DNA from 3 places in the Chryseobacterium sp. RLHN22 genome. Region 2 is predicted to be linked to each of the others. Evidence: riboswitches for the same ligand, from Rfam matches in the RefSeq annotation. Region 2 holds a riboswitch; each other region holds the start of a gene.
What was found. Region 2 has a riboswitch for cobalamin ahead of ACR1PN_RS05745 (acyl-CoA thioesterase). Riboswitches for the same ligand answer to the same signal wherever they lie in the genome.

Region 1 (2,270 bases), on a different contig from region 2:
AAAGCCTGCTTTTACCGCTCTTTTCGCAGCATTTTTAAAATTCTGAATTTGTTCTTTGATTTCTTCCATCGTCAATTCATGCGGAATTCTTTCCGTCGGATGATAAGGAATAGGACTTGGTGCCAATGTTTCCCAACCATCTTCCAAAGAAATCTGTTTGTTTTCCCAAGTCGAACCTTTTCTTCCTGCGTGAGCCAGCTGAATTCCTATTTTACTCTCTGAATTTTCATGAACAAATTCAACGATTTTTTGTAGGTTTTCTGCCTGTTCATCATTCCAGATCCCCATACAATGATTGGTAATTCTTCCTCTCGGCTCTACTCCTGTTGCCTCCACTATGAGAAGCCCCGTTCCGCCCTGAGCACGACTTCCGTAATGAACAAAATGAAAATCATTAGCCAAGCCATTTTCACAAGAATACATACACATTGGTGACATGACCCAACGGTTTTTCAGCTCTACATTTCTGAATTTTATTGGTGAATATAACATTGAATTATTTTTAAAACTTTTTTAAAAATACAAAATTAGTATGATAAACATGCTGTTGCCCAACTCATGAAAAAGGTTTACTTTTATCCCCCTTTTTACGGAAACAAATGAAAAAAGATTTTACAATCAGCTATGATCAGTTTAAAAGTGTCGAGGAGCTTAACGAATTAGAAAAAGATCTTTTCGAAAAAGCTAAATCGGCAAGAGAAAATGCTTATGCACCTTACTCTAATTTTTTTGTAGGATGTGCTGTTCTTCTGGAGAATGGTGAGATTTTTGCAGGAAACAATCAGGAAAATGCGGCTTTTCCTTCCGGACTTTGTGCTGAGCGCACTGCATTATTTTGGATCGGAGCAAATTTCCCTGATCAGAAAGTTAAAAAGATTTTCATAGTAGGCGGTCCTAAAGAGGCTTCAGAAAAAAATCCGCCGATTCCTCCATGTGGAGCCTGCAGACAAAGCATTATTGAATATGAAACCAAGCAGAATGAAAATATTGAGCTTTATTTTTCAAATTTACATGAAGAAGGCATAAAGGTTTCTTCAATTAAAGATCTACTTCCTTTTTATTTTGACGGAACATTTTTATAAATTTTCAACAGCTTATAAACACTAATACAAAAGAGCATATTCAATTTTTTACCGTTAATAAAATTTAATCTTTCTTTTCAAAAGAACTATATTTGCAAAAATTTTGGTTTCCAAAGTATTGGAACGAAGAGGGAATTGGGTGAAACCCCCAAACTGTCCCCGCAACTGTAAATCGCATTTAAAAATTTCTACAAAAAACCACTGCCAAAGCGGGAAGGTGTAGAAAAGCGAAAGTCAGGAGACCTGCCAGAATTCAACCTTTTAAAACATTTGCTTTCGGAGGAAAAGTAAAAATAGTATGAGTACAAAAAGATTATTGATCTTATTTTCTGCGTCTTCATGCCTGACTTTATATCACGGTCAGGAAAAAACCATCGACACAGTATATGTTTTTGACAATCAGATGAAAAAAGTAAAACTTTTTCATACAGTCCAGACATTATCTCCACAAGATATTCAAAAAAACGCTTCCAATCTTTCTGAAGTTCTGCGTTTTCAGTCGCCGGTTTATATTAAAGAAAATGGTCGTGGAGCAGTTTCTTCACCTTCATTCAGAGGAACAACTGCGCAACAGACCGCTTTTGTATGGAACGGAATTAATATTAATTCCCAGTTTTTAGGTCAGGGTGATGTGAATAATATTGCGCTTTTTGGTTATGATGAAATGGAAATAAAATCCGGAGGCGGAAGTGTGATTTACGGAAGCGGGGCCATTGGAGGAAGTATTCATTTAAATAATACATTAAGCTTCAATAAAGGTTTTAGCGGATCATTTAATTCTGAAGTTGCTTCTTTCGGAACCTACAACAACTTTTTACAAGCTGCTTACAGCAATGATAAGTTCAGTTTTAAAGTTTCGGGAAATTACCTCATCAGTCAGAATGATTATGTGGTTCCTGAAGAAAATTATACTAACTGGAACGGTAAATATTACAATACTACGGCAAACATAGGAATCGCTTATAAAATTGCTCCAAAACAGACCATTTCATGGCAAAGCCAGCTTTACAATGCAACGCAAAACTACCCTATTTTCTCTGAAAACGGAAACAGAACCAAATACGAAGCACAAACTTTAAGAAATCTAATCGCTTGGGATTATAACGGTTCAAAAATATCAAACAGTTTCAAAGCGGCTTATACAGAAGACAACTTTCAGTATTTTGGGGTTGAAAATATGCCGAGTAC
Region 2 (2,270 bases):
ATTTAAAAGAGTTGCAACAATATAATTATCTGCCAAAAAATATTTAATTTATATCTTTGAGCTATAAATATCCATTATAATGAATTTCATCAACAAAGCAATCTATTTATTGATATTCAGTATTTTTTCTTTTGCATTGATTAATGCCCAAAGTAAAGTTCCTTTTGGTGTTGTTAAGGCTGAAGACGGCTATGCAATGGTACGTGTACACAAGGAAGATTACCGAAAAATCGTCGACAAAATAAGAATGCGAAAAGGAGATGTTTTTGTTTATGTAAAGCCAGCTCCCGGCGAAACCGAATGGATATGGATCAAGTATCCCGAAAAAGAAGAGCTTCCCAAACCTTTTGTAAGATACGACAGTCTTACAAAAGAAGGAATGGTAAATAAAGGTCGTATTGCATTTATTGACCAGCTTCCAAAATTTACTCCAACCCTTTCTAAAAACGGAAGATCGATTACTTTTATAGATAACAATAATCCTAAAATCCCGGCCAATCAAAGAACCAAAGTCGTGATTGACATTTATCCTTCCAGCGCTAAATTCAAAAAGCAGGAAAAAGATGCAGAAGGAAATATCGTTAAAATCGACAAAACAAAAACCTGGGGAATCGGGAAAGAGCTCCCGGAAGATTTAAAGGAGATCAAATCTGTACGCGTCCAGCAACCCGGAAGAGGTTCTGTATTCGTGAGAGAAGCGATCAAAAATATGTTTAATCCCACGATGGATTTTGAAAATATGGGGGTAACTGCCATTGATGATGACCATATTTATCTTTATATGATCAACGGATCCGGAGAAAACAGATATACTACCTTCTGGACAATCAAAGAAGGAAGAGCAATCAGTCAGATTGTTTATGCCAATCCCGAATAAATTCTGAAAATTTCATTTTATTATTCTTATTTTTGCACCCGAAAAAGGTTAAACTTTAGGCATTTTGCCTTGCTTAAAACTTTTCAGGAAACTGGTTCTGTTTAGCTACAGATTAAAAGGGAATCGTGTGAAAATCACGAACTGTCGCGCAACTGTAAGTAACTGAAGTCTTTATAATAAGTCACTGTCTCATTTACGAGATGGGAAGGCATAAAGATGTTACAAGTCAGGAGACCTGCCTTTTCTTTAGACAAAAACTTTCGCGATTTGAAGTTTATTGATCTCATTATTTTCAGAAAACTTGTGTTTCTGAATTATTCTGTGGATTCCAATTCATTTCATTTCGCTTTAATTAATAATGAAATATGACTACAGAAGAAAGAATTCAATTATCGGAAACCAGAATTTTCAAAGCCGTTTTTCCTAATACAACCAATCATTACGATACTCTTTTCGGTGGAACTGCGATGCAGCTTATGGATGAAGTAGCTTTTATTACTGCTACAAGATTTGCAAGAAAACGTGTTGTTACCGTAAGCAGCGATAAAATTGATTTTAAAAAACCTATTCCTGCCGGAACAATTGTTGAGCTAATCGGACGGGTTTCCCATGTTGGAACTACAAGTATGAAAGTAAATGTAGAAATCTATACCGAACAGATGTATTCTTATGAAAGAGAAAAAGCGATTGTGGGAGATTTTACTTTCGTTGCGATTGACGAATTTAAGAAACCAATTCAAATTCTATAAATGAAAAATTTCGGCGACCTTCGGTCGCCGAAATTTCAGTTCAGATTATTTTTCGATGGTTTCGGTGGGCTTTGCCTGCCGAAACCTTTTATTTTATTTCCCACAGATTTCTCGGATTTTCACAGATAATTGAGCATAAATTCCAGAAAATCTAAAGCATCTTTGTTATTAATTTAAAAAACTTTCAAATTCTGATACACAAGCTACCTCAGAACTTTTTCGGATTCAAGATTTAAATTTAAAAGATGATGAAAAGCTTCTCCCATTTCGTCAGAAGCTCTGCTTATCGCATTTTCCAGCATATTTCTAATTTGCAGTTCGGTCACTTTAGCTTCCGTCCAGCTTTTTCCTGATGTGTGGGAATTCAGGATAAAAGGCATGATTCGATCAATGGCACAGGCAAAAATTGCATCGGGCGTCTCTTCTTCTTCAAATTCCAGCCAAAGATTAAAAAATTCTGAACGAAGCGGCTCATCTAAAATTCCGAAAATATTCTGGGCAGAAAGTTTCTCTCTTTCGAACTTGCCGACCATTGCCGCTTCATCGAAAAGGAAAGTATCGCCGGCTTCAATTTCGACCAAATCATGAATGGATAACATTCTTATAACTCTCAAGAGATCAATATCGGCTCTGTTTTTTGCATA
Region 3 (2,270 bases), on a different contig from region 2:
CTCTATTCCTACCTAAAATTATCAGACAAGAAATTAGGTTTGCTAATCAATTTCAATACAACAAATATCATGGACAGCATAAAAAGAGTTGTTAACAATCTTTAAATCTGCTAAATCAAAATAATCTGCGAGAAAAAATAAAAGCTCACGAAAATTTATCAAATTTCGCAGATTAAAATTTATATATAATAAAAACAAAAGAAACAAAAAAATAATATAGAACTATGAGGAGAAAAATAGTTGCAGGAAACTGGAAAATGAACAAAAACGTCATTGATGCCCAACAATTGATGATTCAATTACTAAGTTATAAAAACAGCAATGCTACCAATTGCGAAGTTTGGATTGCACCGCCTTCTTTGTATTTAATGATGGCAAAAGACATCTTCGAAAAAGACGAAATCGGAGTTTTTTCTCAGGATATGAGCGAATACGAAAGCGGAGCTTACACGGGCGAACTTTCTGCAGATATGCTGGAATCAATTGATGCAACAGGTTCTTTAATCGGTCACTCTGAAAGAAGACAATATCACGGAGAAACTGACGAAAGCTGCAACAAAAAAGTAAAATTGGCTTTGGATAAAGGTTTAATTCCTGTTTACTGTAACGGCGAAACTTTAGAACAAAGAAAAGCAGGGCAACATTTCGATGTAGTAAAAACTCAGACTGAAAAAGCTCTTTTCACACTTTCTGCAGAAGAAATTAAAAAAGTGGTTATCGCTTACGAACCGGTTTGGGCAATTGGAACAGGAGAAACTGCAACTCCGGAACAGGCGCAGGAAATCCATGCTCACATCAGAGGAATTATTGCTGAAAAATACGGACAGGAAGTTGCTGACGAAATTTCTATTCTTTACGGTGGTTCTGTAAAACCAGACAATGCAAAAGAAATTTTCTCTCAACCGGATATCGACGGTGGTCTTATCGGTGGAGCTGCTTTGAAACTGGAAGATTTCTCAAAAATCATTGAAGGTTTTAATTAAGAAATAATTCATATTAAAATAGTAAAGACATATCGTTTGATATGTCTTTTTTAGTTAAATAAACAAATAATGATTCAATAAATAATTATTATTTAACATAATTTAAAAACAATTAAATTATTGGCAAAACAACAATCAAAATTTAAATAATACCTTTGCAAAAGTTTAAGGTTGAACCTCAGCGTTCATTAATAGGGAATCAAGTGAAGTAATATAATTCTTGAGCTGTACCCGCAACTGTAAGCTATTCAACTTATTATAAAGACGCCACTGAACTCACGTTTGGGAAGGTTATCATAAGATGCAAGCCAGGAGACCTGCCTTAGACAAATTTCAACTTTCGGGAATAAAAGTTTATGAGATCAAATCTTCGGATATTTTTTCATGAATGTTTTATCCTGCAGTGAAGTTTCGGGAATAAAACTTTAATTTAAATTATATCATGAAGAAAATCTATTTTCTTATTCTTGCATTTGTAGCTTTTTTTGCAAGTGCACAAACAGAAGGAATTCTGGTTCTTAATGAGGGCGGAGCGGGAAGCAATAATGCCGAAATTTCTTTCATTTCAAATCAATCGGTTGTAACCAACAATTATTTTAAAAGCAAAAACAACAATGCTATTTTAGGTGATACTGCACAAGACATTAAAATTTTTGGAGATAAGATTTTTGTTGTTTTAAACATTTCTAACCAAATCAAGGTGATTAATAAATCTGATTTTACTTTAATTACTACGATTTCCACAAATCTTGACAATCCAAGATACATCGCTTTTAGCGGAAATAAATTTTATGTAACCAACTGGGGTTCTAATGGACCGTCAACAAACTATGTTTCAGTTTACAATCTGGCTACTTATGCTCACGAAGCCAATATACCTGTAGGAAACGGTCCTGAAAAAATCTTCAGCAAAAACAACAAATTGTATGTTCTATTAAAAGGAGGTTACGGACTGAATCAGTTTATGGATATTATTAATACTACAACCAACACCGTTGAATCTCAGGTAAATGTTGGAAACTCACCAAACAGTATTTTTGAGAAAGATAATTTTCTGTACATTATGAGTTCGGGAGATCCTTATGCAGCAACATCTTTTGGAACACTTACCGTTTATAATACAACCACACAAAGCGTAGCTTCGAGCACAACATTTCCTGTAGGGGTAAAACCATCTTATATGGACACCGACGGAACAAATATTTACTATATGAATGAAGCTTCTATCTACAAAACACCGATTGCTTCACCATCAATTAATACTCAACCAATAGCCGTTACGCCGAT

Region 1: another riboswitch for cobalamin. It lies ahead of ACR1PN_RS19625 (TonB-dependent receptor plug domain-containing protein); the one in region 2 lies ahead of ACR1PN_RS05745 (acyl-CoA thioesterase).
Region 3: another riboswitch for cobalamin. It lies ahead of ACR1PN_RS18645 (T9SS type A sorting domain-containing protein); the one in region 2 lies ahead of ACR1PN_RS05745 (acyl-CoA thioesterase).

What each region holds. Positions count from the first base shown of each region.
Region 1 covers NZ_JBPCHW010000036.1:1,655-3,924, forward strand. Annotated here, with positions in the region: gene namA (NADPH dehydrogenase NamA) at 1-492, opposite strand, end outside; gene cdd (cytidine deaminase) at 600-1,082, shown strand; cobalamin riboswitch at 1,170-1,347, shown strand; gene ACR1PN_RS19625 (TonB-dependent receptor plug domain-containing protein) at 1,381-2,270, shown strand, end outside.
Region 2 covers NZ_JBPCHW010000004.1:98,591-100,860, reverse strand. Annotated here, with positions in the region: gene ACR1PN_RS05755 (ATP-binding cassette domain-containing protein) at 1-47, shown strand, start outside; gene ACR1PN_RS05750 (hypothetical protein) at 80-877, shown strand; cobalamin riboswitch at 952-1,134, shown strand; gene ACR1PN_RS05745 (acyl-CoA thioesterase) at 1,243-1,626, shown strand; gene ACR1PN_RS05740 (hypothetical protein) at 1,627-1,755, shown strand; gene ACR1PN_RS05735 (HD domain-containing protein) at 1,830-2,270, opposite strand, start outside.
Region 3 covers NZ_JBPCHW010000027.1:28,382-30,651, forward strand. Annotated here, with positions in the region: gene ACR1PN_RS18635 (GxxExxY protein) at 1-105, shown strand, start outside; gene tpiA (triose-phosphate isomerase) at 225-983, shown strand; cobalamin riboswitch at 1,135-1,322, shown strand; gene ACR1PN_RS18645 (T9SS type A sorting domain-containing protein) at 1,426-2,270, shown strand, end outside.